DNA from 3 places in the Micromonospora sp. NPDC000121 genome. Region 3 is predicted to be linked to each of the others. Evidence: riboswitches for the same ligand, from Rfam matches in the RefSeq annotation. Region 3 holds a riboswitch; each other region holds the start of a gene.
The links. Region 3 has a riboswitch for cobalamin ahead of cobN (cobaltochelatase subunit CobN). Riboswitches for the same ligand answer to the same signal wherever they lie in the genome.
Positions count from the first base shown of each region.

Region 1 (4,777 bases), on a different contig from region 3:
TGCGGGTGGTCGACACCATCGCGGCGCTGCCGCACCTGCTGCTCGGCATCTTCATCGTCGCGATGCTGCGCCCCAGCCTCGGCGCGGTGATCGTGTCGATCGGGCTGACGCATTGGCTGTCCACCGCCCGCATCGTCCGCTCGGAGCTGCTCAGCCTGCGTACCCGGCCATTCATCGACGCCGCGGTGGCCGGCGGCGCCAGCCGCGCCCGGGTGCTCACCCGGCACCTGCTCCCGCACGTGCTGCCCCGGCTGGCCCTGGCGACCACGCTGATGGTGCCGCACGCCGTCTGGCACGAGACCGCGCTGTCCTTCCTGGGTCTCGGCCTGCCCCCGCACCTGGCCTCCATCGGCAACATGATCAACGACGGGCAGCGGTCCCTGCTCACCGGCGCCTGGTGGGCCAGCCTCGTCCCGGGCCTGCTCCTCGTCGTCGTCACGCTGGCCCTGGCCACCCTCACCGGCCGGTGGCGCGACCGCCTCGACCCGCGCGTACGAGCGGAGCTGAACCTGTGACCACCACCCGCGAGCCCCGCGCCGCCACGGCCGGCACCGCCGAAGCCGGGACCGCCACGGCAGCCACGGCCGGCGCCGCCGCCGGCACCCCGCGCCCCGCCCTGCTGGAGGTCGACGGGCTGACCGTCCGCTTCCAGCTCCGCGACGCCGTGGTGCGGGCCGTCACCGACCTGCGCCTGACCATCCGTCCCGGCGAACTGGTCGCCGTGGTGGGGGAGTCCGGCTGCGGCAAGTCGGTGCTCGCCCACGCCCTGCTCGGCCTGCTCCCCGGCAACGCCTCCGTCTCGGGCCACGCCCGGCTGCGCCCGCCCGGCGGGGAGGAGGTCGACCTGATCGGCTGCACCGAGCGCCACCTCGCCCGCGCCGTACGCGGCCGCGCGGTCGGGCTGGTGCCGCAGAGCCCCGCCACCGCGCTGACCCCCGTACGCACCGGCCGGCGGTTGCTGGAGGAGACCCTGCGCGCCCACGGGCACACCCGCCGCGACGCGCCCGCGGCGGCCGAGCGGGTCGCCGCCGACGTCGGGCTCGACCCCGCCGACCTCGACCGCTACCCCCACGAGCTGTCCGGCGGTATGGCGCAGCGCCTGGCCACCGCCCTCGCGCTCGCCCCCGACCCGCCGCTGCTGCTCGCCGACGAACCCACCACGGGCCTCGACCGGCCCCTGGTCGACCACACCCTCGACCTGCTGCGCCGCCGCTGCGACGCCGGGAACGCCGTCCTGCTCATCACCCACGACCTGGCCGCCGCCCGCCGCGTCGCCGACACCGTCGCCGTCATGTACGCCAGCCGCGTCGTCGAGCGTCGGCCCACCGAGGCGCTGTTCACCGCGCCCGCCCACCCCTACACCGCCGGCCTGCTCGACGCCCTGCCCGAGCGGGCGTTCCGCCCCGTGCCCGGCCACCCACCGATTCTCACCGACCTGCCCGACGGCTGCGCCTTCGCCCCGCGCTGCGACCGCGCCACCGACACCTGCCGCACGGCGCCCACCGTGATCGGGGAGGGCTCCGGCCAGGTCGCCTGCCACCACCCGCTGTCCGTCGGAGCGCCGGAATGACCACGACCACGACCACCGGTCACAGCCCCGGACCGGCCGCCGCCACCGCCGCCGCCCTCGCCGCCCACCAGGTCACCGTCGCCTACGGCCGGCAGCGCGTCCTCGACCGCGTCGACCTGCACGTCGCCCCCGGCGAGACGGTCGGGCTGCGCGGGCCCTCGGGCAGCGGCAAGTCCACCCTGGCCCGGGTCCTGGCCCTGCTGCACGCCCCCGACGCCGGGCACGTCACCCTCGACGGCCACCGGGTCGCCGGCGTCCGCCACCGGCTGCCGGCCGCCGTCCGCACCCGCGTCGCGATCCTGTTCCAGAGCCCACGCGCCGCCACCGACCCGCGGCTCAGCCTGGCGGACATCGTCGCCGAGCCGCTCCGCGCGACCGGCGTACCGGCCGAGCAGGCCGCGGCCCGCGCGGCCGAACTGGCCGATCTCACCGGCCTCACCCCGGACCTGCTCGCCCGCCGCCCGCACGCGGTCAGCGACGGGCAGTTGCAACGGGCCTGCCTCGCCCGGGCGCTCGTGCACCGGCCGGCCTACCTGCTCTGCGACGAGGCCACCGCCATGCTCGACGCCTCCACCCAGGCCCACCTCGCCGCCGTCATCACCGACTACCAGCGCCAGCACGGCGCCGGGGTCCTGCTGATCACCCACGACCCGGCCCTGATGGCCCGCTGGGCGACCCGGGTCGTCGACCTCCCGCCCCCGCCGGGGGCGTGAACCGCCGCGCGCCGCGCCGTCCACAGTGGTGACGAAGGCCGATCGATGGCGTTCGTCACCGTGGCATTCGGGGCCGGGCGCAGGCTAGTGTGACGCTGCCGTGGTGTTCGGGAAGCCGGTGGAAGACCGGTGCGGCCCTCGCCACTGTGATCGGGAAGTTCGCGGCCCTCGTCGTCAGAGGTCACTGGGCGTTTCGCACGCCTGGGAAGGCCGGCCACGGACGCACCTCCCGTCAGCCAGGAGACCGGCCACGGCACTGCGATGACCCGTCCACGAGGTGCTGGAAGGCGATCCCGATGCGCGTGCGCGCTGTGCGGTCCACCCTGTCCCGACATGTCACCCACCACCCGCCCGCGTCGTGACCCGGCACCTGCCGCCCGGCACGACCGGGACCAAGGAGTCGGACATGACCGCCGCACCGGGCTGTCTGGTCACCGTGTGCCGCGACTGCTGCTGCGGCAGCACCCGCAAACACCCCACCGTCGACCACGACGCGCAGCTACGGCGACTGCGGGCCGCGCTGCCGGCGCCGCACCGGATACGAATCAGCGACTGCCTCGATCTCTGCGCGCAGTCCAACCTGGTCGTCGTCCACCCCGCGCCCGCGGCGCGGCGCGCCGGTGCGCGGCCGGTCTGGTTCGGCCTGGTCCTGCACGACTCGGTGGTCGACGACATCGCCGCCTGGGTGCGCGCCGGTGGGCCGGGCGTCGCGCCGTTGCCCGCCGTCCTGGAGCTGTCGGTGGTCACCCCGGCGCTCCCCACCGGCCGGTGAGGCTCACGTCCACTGCAACCGCGTCGACCGTGGCGCCGGCCTCGGTCAACTTCAAGGGCGGCCGCGACGCGCTGCTGTCATCGATGGCGCGGCCGGACTGCTGCCCAGGAACGACAACCTGCCCCCGCCGACGAGTCATGGTGGCTGGACTACCGCCAGCGAGTGGAGCAGGCTGCCCTCGACGCCAGCAAACGCAGCAACTACGCCAGGATGGGTGGCGTACCGGTCCTCCGTGATCGGCGCTGTCGGCCCTGGCCCCGGTCCGATCTGCCCGACCTGTCGGTCGGCACCAGGTGGGTTGTCGGCGGCTGGACTCGCCTACCGGCCGGTGGCTACCCCCAGTTCCGGGCAGCGAGGGCGTAGGGGCCGAACCTGCCCCAGGCGACCAACGCCGCCAACGCGAGCACCACCAGGTTGCCGATGCTGTGGGGGTGTTCTCCCCGGCCGATGTGCACGATCCCGCCGCCGAGCATGACAACGGCGAGACCGGTGGCGGCGATCGGAGTGAGCACAGGCGCGATCAAGGTGAGGGCGGGAAGGATCAGCCCGACCGCGCCGAGCACCTCCAGGACGCCGATCACCTTCACCATTCCGGAAGAGAAGTCGACCACCCACGGCATCAACGGGACGAGCGAGTTTTTGGCCATGACGACCTTCATGCCGCCCGCCCCGGCGAACAGGACGGCGAGGAGGCCCTGGGCGACCCAGAGAACGATCTTCAACGTAACTCTCCACAAAACGAAGGGAATCCTGCGGTTAAGCGGTGCGCCAACCGTACCAGAAACGCAGGGCACCCTTCACTACGTAGGATTGGGTCATGAGATCGGGTAAGGGGCTGCGGAGGGACGCCGAACTCAACCGGGGACGCGTCGTGGCGGCAGCCCGTGCGGTGTTCGGCGAGCGCGGGCTGGAGGCACCGCTCGAGGATGTGGCCCGGCGGGCCGAGGTCAACATCGCCACCCTCTACCGGCACTTCCCGAAGCGGGAGTCACTGATTGAGGCGGTACTGACCGATCGGCTGAACGAGCTGGCCGACCTCGCCGAGCAGGCCGTTCGGGCACCCGACCCCGGGGCCGCCTTCCGCGACTTCGTCGAGCGGGTGTGTGCGATGCAGGCCGCCGACCGAGCGGTGACCGAAGGCTTCACCGCCTGTTTCCCCAACTCGCCCGGCATGGAGGAACCCCGGTCCCGGGCGCTGGGCGCACTGGATGCCCTGATCCGGCGCGCCCAGCAGGAGGGCCAGCTGCGCTCCGACGTGACGGGGGCCGACGTCATGCTGTTCCTGATGGCCAACGCCGGCGTGCTGCGCTCCACCCGGCAGTCGGCGCCGGGGGCGTGGCGGCGCCTGGTGGCGCGACTGCTCGACGCCTGCCATCCGGAGGGCTTCGCATCCGCACTGCCCCCCGTCCCCACTTCCGAGGAGCTGCACGCGGCCATGGTCGCCACCCGCCCCGGCCGCTGACCAGCCAACGGTCGGATAGCGAACTTGCATGCTGGCACTGCCCGGGACCCGAGCGACGTACAGCGGGCGTACGAGGCGATGGCCAATGTGTGGTCGGGCGTACGGCTACCAAGACGCCCCGATCGAGGTGCTGCGGCTGCTGGTGCGAGTAGGTTGAGGCGGGCAACTCGGCAGGACGCGCCCTAGTCCTGGAGATCGGCGCCGAGATACCTGACCACCGCCGCCACCCGTCGGTGAGTGTCCGGGGTGTTGTCCAGACC
Region 1 is NZ_JBIAZP010000001.1:744,942-749,718, forward strand. Features, by position in the region: gene ACFY23_RS03625 (ABC transporter permease) at 1-515, shown strand, start outside; gene ACFY23_RS03630 (ABC transporter ATP-binding protein) at 512-1,570, shown strand; gene ACFY23_RS03635 (ATP-binding cassette domain-containing protein) at 1,567-2,283, shown strand; cobalamin riboswitch at 2,368-2,551, shown strand; gene ACFY23_RS03640 (hypothetical protein) at 2,690-3,055, shown strand; gene ACFY23_RS03645 (DoxX family protein) at 3,388-3,777, opposite strand; gene ACFY23_RS03650 (helix-turn-helix domain-containing protein) at 3,873-4,517, shown strand; gene ACFY23_RS03655 (response regulator transcription factor) at 4,700-4,777, opposite strand, start outside.
Region 1: another riboswitch for cobalamin. It lies ahead of ACFY23_RS03640 (hypothetical protein); the one in region 3 lies ahead of cobN (cobaltochelatase subunit CobN).

Region 2 (4,777 bases), on a different contig from region 3:
GGACGGAAACGGCGAGGCGGGCACCAGCGGCCGGGTGGCGGGCGCCCGGGGCCGGGCACACGCGGACGCCGACCGGGACGTACCCATCGGCCGCCACCGCCGCCACTGACCCGTAACCCCCACCCTCCCCGATCGCCGCCGGGCGTCGGTGATCAAGAGGTTCAGGTCGGCAACGAAGATCAAACTGGACGCAAACCAGGTGGTCGGCGGGCAGGTCGGTGATCGCCGCCTTGATCAACGCAGGCAGGGCCGGCGTGGGCCCGTCTGGGCGTGGCCCGCACGGGCAGGGCCGGGGCGGCCGGGCCCGTGCGGGTGAGGGTGGCCCGCCGGGGGGGGCCGAGCCGAGCCAGCGCGCAGGTGGGTGGGTCAGGGGAGGCGGGTCTCGAGCATGCCGTTGACGATGCGGGTGGGCAGGACCTGCTGGTCGTTGGCGGACGGGCCGTGCACGACCTCGCCGCCGTTGAGCCGGAACGTGCTGCCGTGCCACGGGCAGACCACGCACGCGTGCCCGCCGATCTCCTGCACCTCGCCCTTGCCGAGCGGGCCGCTCTGGTGCGGGCAGCGCTCCAGCATGACGGTGACCTCGTCGCCGTGCCGGTAGAGGATCACCGAGACGTCGTCGACCTCCCGCGTGATCAGCTTCCGCTGCGGCAGGGCGGACATGTCCGCGATCGAGTGCCAGCCGTCGCTCATCCGGTGCATCTCGGAGATGCTCTGGTTGACCTGCGCGCCCTGCTTGTACGCCAGGTGCCCGCCGATGTAGGCCCCCATGCTCGCGGCGCTGAGCCCGAGGAAGCCGAGCGTACGGCCGAGGTTGTGCCGGCCGGTCATCCGCGCGGCCACGGAGCCCGCGTAGAACGCCAGGCCGACGCTGTTGGAGGCGGCGTGCACCAGGCCGATCCGGCGCTGGTCGCGGGCGAGGGCCGCCCAGTCGTTGAGCCCGGCGACGGCGGCCGGCAGGGCGCTGGCGGTGCCCACCGCGCACAGCGTCGTGGCGGCCCGGCGCTGCCCCGGCATCAGGTCCAGCACTGCCGTGCTGATCCACGCGCCGACCGGCACCTGCACCATCGCGGGGTGCAGCGGGTGCCCCAGCCAGACGCCGTGCAGCAGGTCGCGGACGCGCCTTGGGCGGAGGGTGGCCTGGACGGCCCGCTGCAACCGGTCGCCGATCCGGTCCAGCGCGGCGGTCTGCTCGATCTTCGTCATCAGTGCTCGCACCCGTACCGACTTCCCGGCAGGAGCGGCCGCAAACCGGTCTCCGGTGACGGATCCGCCGCGGTGCGTGACGAGGCCCCTGCCGGCCCGGAACCGGGCGCGCGAGAGGCCGGTGGCGTAGGCCGCGACCTTCCCGGTGCGCGCCCCGTCGACGCTCGCAGGCCCGCCGGAACCAGTCGCCACGCCGAGGCGGCAGCCCCCGTCCCTCTCCGCGCGACGGTCAGCGGCCCGGCGACGTCCAGCGGTCGTGGTGGATCGCCTCGGCCAGCGGGCGCTTCTGCCGCCAGCCGTGCCGGGCCAGGTCGGGCACGGCCTCGAAGTGGGTGACCGGCCCGAGGCAGAGCCACGCCACCGGCCGTACGCCGTCGGGGATGCCGAGCAGGTCGGCCAGCCAGGGCTCCCGGTAGAACGACACCCACCCGACGCCGAGCCCCTCGGCGGTGGCGGCCAGCCAGAGGTTCTGGATGGCGAGGCAGGCCGAGTAGAGCCCGGTGTCGGCGATGGCGTGCCGCCCGAGCACGGCGGGGCCGCCGCGCGCCGGGTCGTAGGTGACCACCACGGACAGGGTGGACTCCAGCACCCCGTCGATCTTGATGCGGGCGAACCGCTCGGCCGCCTCCCCGTCCAGGGTGGCGGCGAAGGTGTCCCGCTCGGTCTGGACGTGCTCGTGGAACCGGCGCCGCAGCTCCGGGTCGCGGACGACGACGAAGTCCCAGGGCTGCGAGTAGCCGACGCTCGGCGCGGCGTGCGCCGCCGCCAGCACGCGGTGCAGCGTCTCCTCGGGCACCGGCGCCCCGGTGAACTGGCCGCGGACGTCCCGGCGGCGGTGGATGACGTCGTAGAGATCCAAGGCAGGCTCCCGCTGCGCTCGGCCCACGCTCCGGGCGTGGGCACCTGACGCGAGGCCGGTCTTCGGACTCCCGGATCGACGCCTGGCCGTCCGCCTTCCCGGCCCGTGCGGGCCAGTGGCTGCGCGCTCGCGCGTGGACGGTGGCTCCCCGGTCACCGCGGCGGGCCCGTGCCGGATTCGCACCGGCTTCCCGATTCTCCCCGCTCGCGCGGGGCACCTCACATGATCGTGCCGCCCGGCATGCTAGCCCCCCGCCGCCGGGACCCACCGCCCCGGCCCACCACGCAGACCCGCCGCGCGGACCCCGCCCGGACCCGCCGCCCAGACCGCCGCGCGGACCCCACCACACCGCCCGCCGCCCGGGCCCCGCGCCGGTCGGGCGACGCCCCCCACGACGGCCACCGCGCCGTGGAAATCCGGTCGCGGGCCGCGCCGCTCCCGACCACTGTGGTTCGGGTGTACACACTCGCCTCCCGCCCGCTGCCGGCCGGCCACCCGGCGGCCCGGCTGACCGTCGCCCTCGGCCAGCCCCGGGCCGTGCCGCCACCGCTGCTGATGCTGCTGGGCATGCTCTCCACCCAGGTCGGGGCGGCCGTCGCGAAGCAGCTCTTCGGCAGCACCAGCCCCGGCGGTACGACCACGCTGCGGCTCGGCTTCGCCGCGCTGATCCTGCTGCTGGTGGCCCGGCCCGGGCTGCGGCTGGGCTGGCGCGCCGCCGGCCTGGTCGGGGCGTTCGGGCTCACCCTGGCGCTGATGAACCTCGCCTTCTACGCGGCGCTGCACCGGGTGCCGCTCGGCGTGGCGGTCACCATCGGTTTCGCGGGGCCGCTGCTGGTGTCGCTCGCCGGCAGCCGCCGGCCCGCCGACGTGGTGTGGGCGGTCCTGGCGGGCGGCGGGGTGCTGCTGATCAGCGGGCTCGGCGGGACCGGGGTGGACCGGGTGGGGCTGCTGCTGTGCGTCGCCATCGCGGTCGGCTGGGCCGGGTACGTGCTGCTCGGCAAGGCGGTCAGCGCCCGGGTGCCGGGCAGCCGGGGCCTCGCGCTGGGGATGGCGGTCGCCGCGCTGGCCGTACTGCCGTTCGGGGTCGCCGGCAGCGGCACCGCGCTGCTCGACCCGTGGACCCTCGCGCTGGGCGTCGCGGTGGCGCTGCTGTCGTCGGTGCTGCCGTACTCGGCCGAGTTGGCCGCGCTGCGCCGGATGCCGGCCCGGGTCTTCGCGATCCTGCTCAGCCTGGAGCCGGCGATCGGGGCGCTGGTCGGGCTGGTCCTGCTGGGCGAGCTGCTGGCCTGGCCGCAGGCGGTCGGGGTGGCGTGCGTGGTCGGCGCCGCGCTGGGCGCGACCCTGGTCCGCCCCCGCGCCGCGACCACGCGCTGACACCGACACCCCTGGCGCCGCCGGCACCACCGGGGCATGCTGTCCCGATGGGCGTACGCGTCGAACGCGCCGGGCCGGTGACCACGGTGATCCTGGACCGGCCGGCGGCCCGCAACGCGGTCGACGGCCCGACGGCCCGGGCGCTGGCCGACGCGTTCCGCGCCTTCGAGGCCGACTCCGACGCGGCGGTGGCCGTGCTCTGGGGCGCCGGCGGCACGTTCTGCGCCGGGGCCGACCTGAAGGCCATCGGCACCCCGAGCGGCAACCGGGTGGAGCCGGAGGGGGACGGCCCGATGGGCCCGACCCGGATGACGCTCGGCAAGCCGGTGATCGCCGCGATCTCCGGTCACGCGGTGGCGGGCGGGCTGGAGCTGGCGCTCTGGTGCGACCTGCGGGTCGCCGAGTCCGACGCGGTGCTCGGGGTGTTCTGCCGGCGCTGGGGGGTGCCGCTGATCGACGGCGGGACGGTCCGGCTGCCCCGGCTGATCGGCGAGAGCCGGGCGATGGACCTGATCCTCACCGGCCGACCGGTGCGGGCCGAGGAGGCGTACGCGATGGGGCTGGTGAACCGCCTCGTCGCGCCGGGTGAGTCCCGGGCGGCGGCGGAGCGGCTGGCGGCGGAGATCGCCCGGCACCCGCAGACCTGCCTGCGCAACGACCGGGCCGCCGTGCTGGCCGGCGCCGGCCAGCCGGAGCCGGCGGCGCTGGCGACCGAGCTGGCGTACGGGATGGACTCGCTCGCCGTCGACGCGGCGGCCGGGGCGGCCCGGTTCGCGGCCGGCGCCGGCCGGCACGGCGCGGCCGTCTAGCGGAGGTTGCGCAGCGCGTCCTCGATCGCCCGGTGGAACGTCGGGTACGCGTAGATCATGTGCCGGAGCCGGCTGAGCGGCACGGCCGCGTGCACCGCCACCACCAGCCCGGAGAGCACCTCCCCACCGGCCGGCCCGACCGACGTCGCCCCGACCAGCACGCCCTGGTCGGCGTCGGCGACCAGCTTGATGAAGCCCTCGTTGCCGCTCTTGTGGATCCAGCCGCGCGCCGACGACGGCAGCTCGGTGCGGCCGACCTGCACGTTGATCCCCCGCTCGCGGGCCTGCCGCTCGGTCAGGCCGACCGCGCCGACCTCGGGGTCGGTGAAGGTGACCCGGGGCAGCGCCCGGTAGTCGGCGCGCGGCACCGCGCCCGCGGCACCGCCCGACCCGGTGGTGCCCGAAGCGCCGACCACGCCACCCGTCGCACGGGCGGTGCCGCTGGCGTCCGGCCCGCCGTCGGCGCGCCGGACGTGGTCGAGCACGTCGGCGACGACGATCCCCGCCTGGTACATGGCGACGTGGGTGA
Region 2 is NZ_JBIAZP010000001.1:427,548-432,324, reverse strand. Features, by position in the region: gene ACFY23_RS02100 (LysM peptidoglycan-binding domain-containing protein) at 1-109, shown strand, start outside; gene ACFY23_RS02095 (Rieske (2Fe-2S) protein) at 367-1,206, opposite strand; gene bluB (5,6-dimethylbenzimidazole synthase) at 1,436-2,065, opposite strand; cobalamin riboswitch at 2,101-2,301, opposite strand; gene ACFY23_RS02085 (EamA family transporter) at 2,522-3,439, shown strand; gene ACFY23_RS02080 (crotonase/enoyl-CoA hydratase family protein) at 3,487-4,248, shown strand; gene ACFY23_RS02075 (FAD-dependent oxidoreductase) at 4,245-4,777, opposite strand, start outside.
Region 2: another riboswitch for cobalamin. It lies ahead of bluB (5,6-dimethylbenzimidazole synthase); the one in region 3 lies ahead of cobN (cobaltochelatase subunit CobN).

Region 3 (4,777 bases):
CGAGGGCGTAGGAGTCCGACACCGCGGACGGGCTGTGCAGCGTGGCGATGCCCGAGGGGGAGAGGATCGCCGTGCCGTCCGGGCCGCGCCCCTGGTTGCCCTGCGCGATCAGCCACGCCGCCATGTCGTGCGCCGAGCTGAGCACCCCGCCCGAACCGTTGCCGAAGGCCGGCGGCTCGGGCACGGCGACGGCCGCGCCGAGGATCATCAGGTGGCCGCGTGCGCTCGGCGGCAGCTCGCGGGCGACGTCGAGGGTGCGGCTGTCGGCCATGCCGAGCGGGTCGAAGACGTACGTCCGCAGGTAGTCGTCGAACGGGCGGCCGCTGACCACCTCCACCAGGCGGGCGGCCACCTGGAAGTTCGGGTTGTGGTACTCCCACCTTGTGCCGGGGTCGGCCGCCAACCGGGCCGTACGCATCCCCGCCACGGCCTCCCGCAGCGAACCCGGCTGCCGCCTGCTGAACGCGGGAAACGTCGTGTCGGACATGCCGGAGGTCTGGTCCAGCAACTGCCGTACGGTGATCCGGCTCGCCCGGGGATCGGCCATCGTGAACTCCGGCAGGTGCCGGTGGACCGGGCCGTCGAGCTGGACCCGACCCGCCTCCACCAGCTGCATCACGGCGAGGGCGGTGAACGACTTGCTCACCGACGCCACGGCCATCGGGGTGTGCGCGGTGACCGGGTCGCCGGCCGGGGTGTGGCCGTACCCGGCGGCGTGCACCACCCCGGTCCCCCGGGTGACGGCCACCGCGGCGCCGGGCAGGCCGGTGGCGTCGCGGTACTGGCGCACGACGGCGTCGACGGCGGCGGCGTCGACCCCGGCCGGCGGCGCGGCCGGGGTTGCCGGGGCAGGCGACGCGGCGAGCGCCACCGAACCGGCCAGGACGAGAAGGCGCGTGATCATGGTCGGAGTCTCGGCCGGTCGGGGAGCCGGCACATCGGATCGTGGTCCGAACCCGGGATCGGCCCGTGGTCCGACGCCCCGGCGGCCGGCCGGTGGATACCGTTGCCCGGTGGTCACCTCGGGGCGGCTCGGGCCGCGACAGTTGATGGCGATCGACGCGCTGGTGGGCGCCGCCCTGATGTTCCTCACGGTGTTCCGGACGCCCGACGCCCCGGCGCTCGCCGGGGTCCTGGCGGTGCTGTTCGGGCCTCCGCTCGCCGTCCGCCGGCGCTGGCCGGCGCCGGTGCTCACCGTCGTGGTGCTGGCCGGGGCGGTGGCGGTCGCCGTCGGGGTCGCCGGCGACGCGGTGGTGTTCGCGGTCGCGTTCGCGCTCTACCCGGTCGCCCTGTCCACCTCGACCCGGAGCGGCGGGTGGGCGCTGGTCGGGGCGCTGGCTGCCCTCACGGCCGGGGGGTTGGCGGGCGGCACGGTCCCCGGGCTGCCGATCGTCCCGATCCGGGCGGGGGAGGAGTCGTTCGCCGCCACGCCGGTCCCGGTCCTCCTCTACGCCGCGACCGTCGTCGCCGCTTCGTGGGCGCTCGCCCGCGCGGTACGCGCCCGACGACGGCACGTCGCCCAACTCGCCGCGTCGCGCGCCGACCAGGCGGTGGCCGAGGAACGGTTGCGCATCGCCCGGGACATCCACGACGTGGTCGGGCACAGCCTCAGCCTGATCGCCATGAAGGCGGCCGTCGCCAACCATCTCGCGGGCAGCCATCCCGAGCAGGGCCGGGCCGCCCTGGGCACGATCGAGCGGGTCAGCCGGAGCGCGCTCGACGACATCCGGGTCGTGCTCGGCGCGCTGCGCGACCCAGCCGACACCGCGCCGAGCTTCGCCGAACTCGACCGGCTGGTCGAGACCGTCCGGTCCGCCGGTGTCACCGTCGACGTCGATCGGGCGGCCGACCTGACTCGGGTGCCCGCGGCCGTGCAGGCCTCGGCGTACCGCATCGTGCAGGAGGCGCTCACCAACGTGCTGCGCCACGCCGGCCCGACCCGCTGTCGGCTCACCGTCACGGTCGAGCCCGGGGCGCTGGCCGTCGCCGTGGTCGACGACGCGGGGCGGGGGCGTGCCGTCGGGCCGCCCGGCCACGGGCTGCGGGGGATGCACGAGCGGGCCGTGATGCACGGCGGCACCCTGGAGGCCGGCGTCGAGCCTGGCGGCGGCTTCGCCGTCCGCGCCCGGCTGCCGTTCACCCCGGCGGTGTCGGACGATGGGTGAGCCCGTACGTGTGCTCCTGGCCGACGACGACGCGCTGCTGCGCGGCACCCTCCGGCTGCTGGTCGACGCCACCCCGGGAATGACCGTGGTGGCCGAGGCGGGCACCGGGCGCGCGGCCGTCGAACTCACGAGGACACACGCGCCCGAGGTGGTCCTGATGGACGTCCGGATGCCCGAGATGGACGGTATCGCCGCCACCGCGCAGGTCACCGCCGGCCGGGACGCGCCCCGGGTGCTCGTGCTCACCACGTTCGACCTCGACGACTACGTGTACCGGGCGCTGCGCGCCGGGGCGAGCGGCTTCCTGCTCAAGGACACGTCGCCCGCACGGCTGCTCGACGCGATCAGGGTGGTCGCCGCGGGCGAGGCGCTGCTGGCCCCCAGCGTCACCCGTCGGCTCATCGCCGAGTTCACCCGCCTGCCGGCGGCGCGGCGGGTGCCGGGCAGGCTCGACGGGGTGACGCCGCGGGAGCGGGAGGTGTTGACGTTGATCACCCGTGGGATGTCCAACACCGAGATCGAGCAGCACCTGCACCTCAGTCGGGGCACCGTCAAGACGCACATCGGCCGGTTGCTGACGAAGCTGGCCGTCCGCGACCGGGCCCAACTGGTGATCGCGGGCTACGAATCCGGGCTCGCCGACCGGTGAGCTGGCGTCGACCGTCGCGAGCGCTGCGCCGCCCCAGCGGGGCCGAGCGTCCGATCCGGTGGCGTTGACCGGGGGACCGGGGGTGTGGCAGCATTCGCGGCCTGACGGCAGTGAAGGAAGCCGGTGCGATTCCGGCGCGGTCCCGCCACTGTCACCGGGGAGCGATCCCCCCTCGTGAGTCACGACCGTGCGTGCGCGGTTGGAAGGCCGGGGGTGAGCGTCGATCCGGGAGCCAGGATACTTCGGCCGTCGGAGTGACCCCAGGGCGTGGACACCCGAGGAGGACCCGATGACGCACCGCGTCTCCGCCATCGACGATCATCGTCGCATCGTGCCCAGGCGCGACAGCGCGCCGGCGAGCAGCCGCATGTCCGCAGCCCCGTCCGGCCGTCGCGCCGCGCGTCCGGCCGGCCGTGGTGTGCCGGCCCCCGGCCGCCCCGCAGCGGTCGGACGCGTCGCCCGTCCCTGACGCCCGCACCGCGCCGCCCGACCCCGCCGGCCCGCCGGTGAGCCGTTTCCCGGCCCGCCGGAACCGCTGAACCGCGTCCATCCCTCGCCTCGCCCCGGTCGCCTCCGCGCCGGCCCGGGCGTCACTCTCCGGAGCTGTCCGTGCGCATCCTGCTGCTCTCCACCGCCGACACCGACCTGCTGGCCGCCCGCGCCAGCGGCGCCGACTACCGGCTCGCCAACCCCGCCCGGCTCGCCGCCGACGCCGTGCCGGCGCTGCTCGACGGCGCGGACCTCGCGGTCGTACGCCTGCTCGGCGGCCGGCAGGCGTGGCCGGACGGGCTCGCCGCGGTCCTCGCCTCCGGCGTGCCCACGGTCGTGCTCAGCGGCGAGGCCCTGCCGGACGCGGAGCTGATGGCGGCCTCCACCGTCCCCGCCGGGGTGGCCACCCAGGCGCTCGCCTACCTGGTGGAGGGCGGCCCGGAGAACCTCGCCCAGCTCGCCCGGTTCCTCTCCGACACGGTGCTGCTCACCGGAGAGGGGTTCGCCCCGCCCGCGCCCACCCCGACGTACGGCGTCCACGGCGACCGTCCCGCGCGACCCGACCGGCCGACCATCGGGATCGTCTTCTACCGGGCGCACGCCCTCGCCGGCAACACCGGCTTCGTCGACGCCCTCGCCGACGCCGTCGACGCGGCCGGCGGCAACCCGCTGCCGATCTTCTGCGGTTCGCTGCGCGGCCTCACCGCCGGCGCGGGGCCGCTCGGGCTCTTCGGCCGCTGCGACGCCCTGCTGGTCACCGTGCTCGCCGCCGGCGGCACGGTCGCCGCCGACGCCTCCGGCGGGGGCGACGAGGACGCCTGGGACGTGGGCGCGCTCGCCGCCCTCGACGTGCCGGTGATCCAGGCGCTCTGCCTCACCAGCACCCGCGAGCAGTGGGCCGGCAGCGACGCGGGACTGTCCCCCCTGGACGCCGCGATGCAGGTGGCCGTCCCCGAGTTCGACGGCCGGATCGTCACCGTGCCGTTCTCGTTCAAGCGGATCGACGCCGACGGGCTCTCCAGCTACGTCGCCGACCCGGAGCGGGCCGCCCGGGTGGCCGGCATCGCCGTGCGCCACGCCCGGCTGCGGCACGTGCCCAACGCCGACAAGCGGCTCGCGGTCGTGCTCAGCTCCTACCCGACGAAGCACTCCCGGGTGGGCAACGCCGTCGGCCTGGACACCCCGGCCTCGGCGGTCCGGCTGCTCGCCGCCCTCGCCGAGGCCGGCTACCACCTCGGCGACGCCCCGGTGCCCGACGACGGCGACGCGCTCATCCACGCCCTCATCGCCGCCGGGGGACACGACGTCGAGTGGCTCACCCCGGAGCAGCTCGCCGCCGCCGAGGCGCGGGTGCCGGGGGAGACGTACCGGCGCTGGTTCGACGAGGCGCCGGCGGAGCTGCGGGAGCGGATGCTCGCCCACTGGGGGGAGCCGCCCGGCGGGCTCTACACCGACGGTGGCGACATCGTGCTGG
Region 3 is NZ_JBIAZP010000011.1:109,877-114,653, forward strand. Features, by position in the region: gene ACFY23_RS26205 (serine hydrolase domain-containing protein) at 1-904, opposite strand, end outside; gene ACFY23_RS26210 (sensor histidine kinase) at 1,014-2,165, shown strand; gene ACFY23_RS26215 (response regulator transcription factor) at 2,158-2,814, shown strand; cobalamin riboswitch at 2,928-3,057, shown strand; gene cobN (cobaltochelatase subunit CobN) at 3,424-4,777, shown strand, end outside.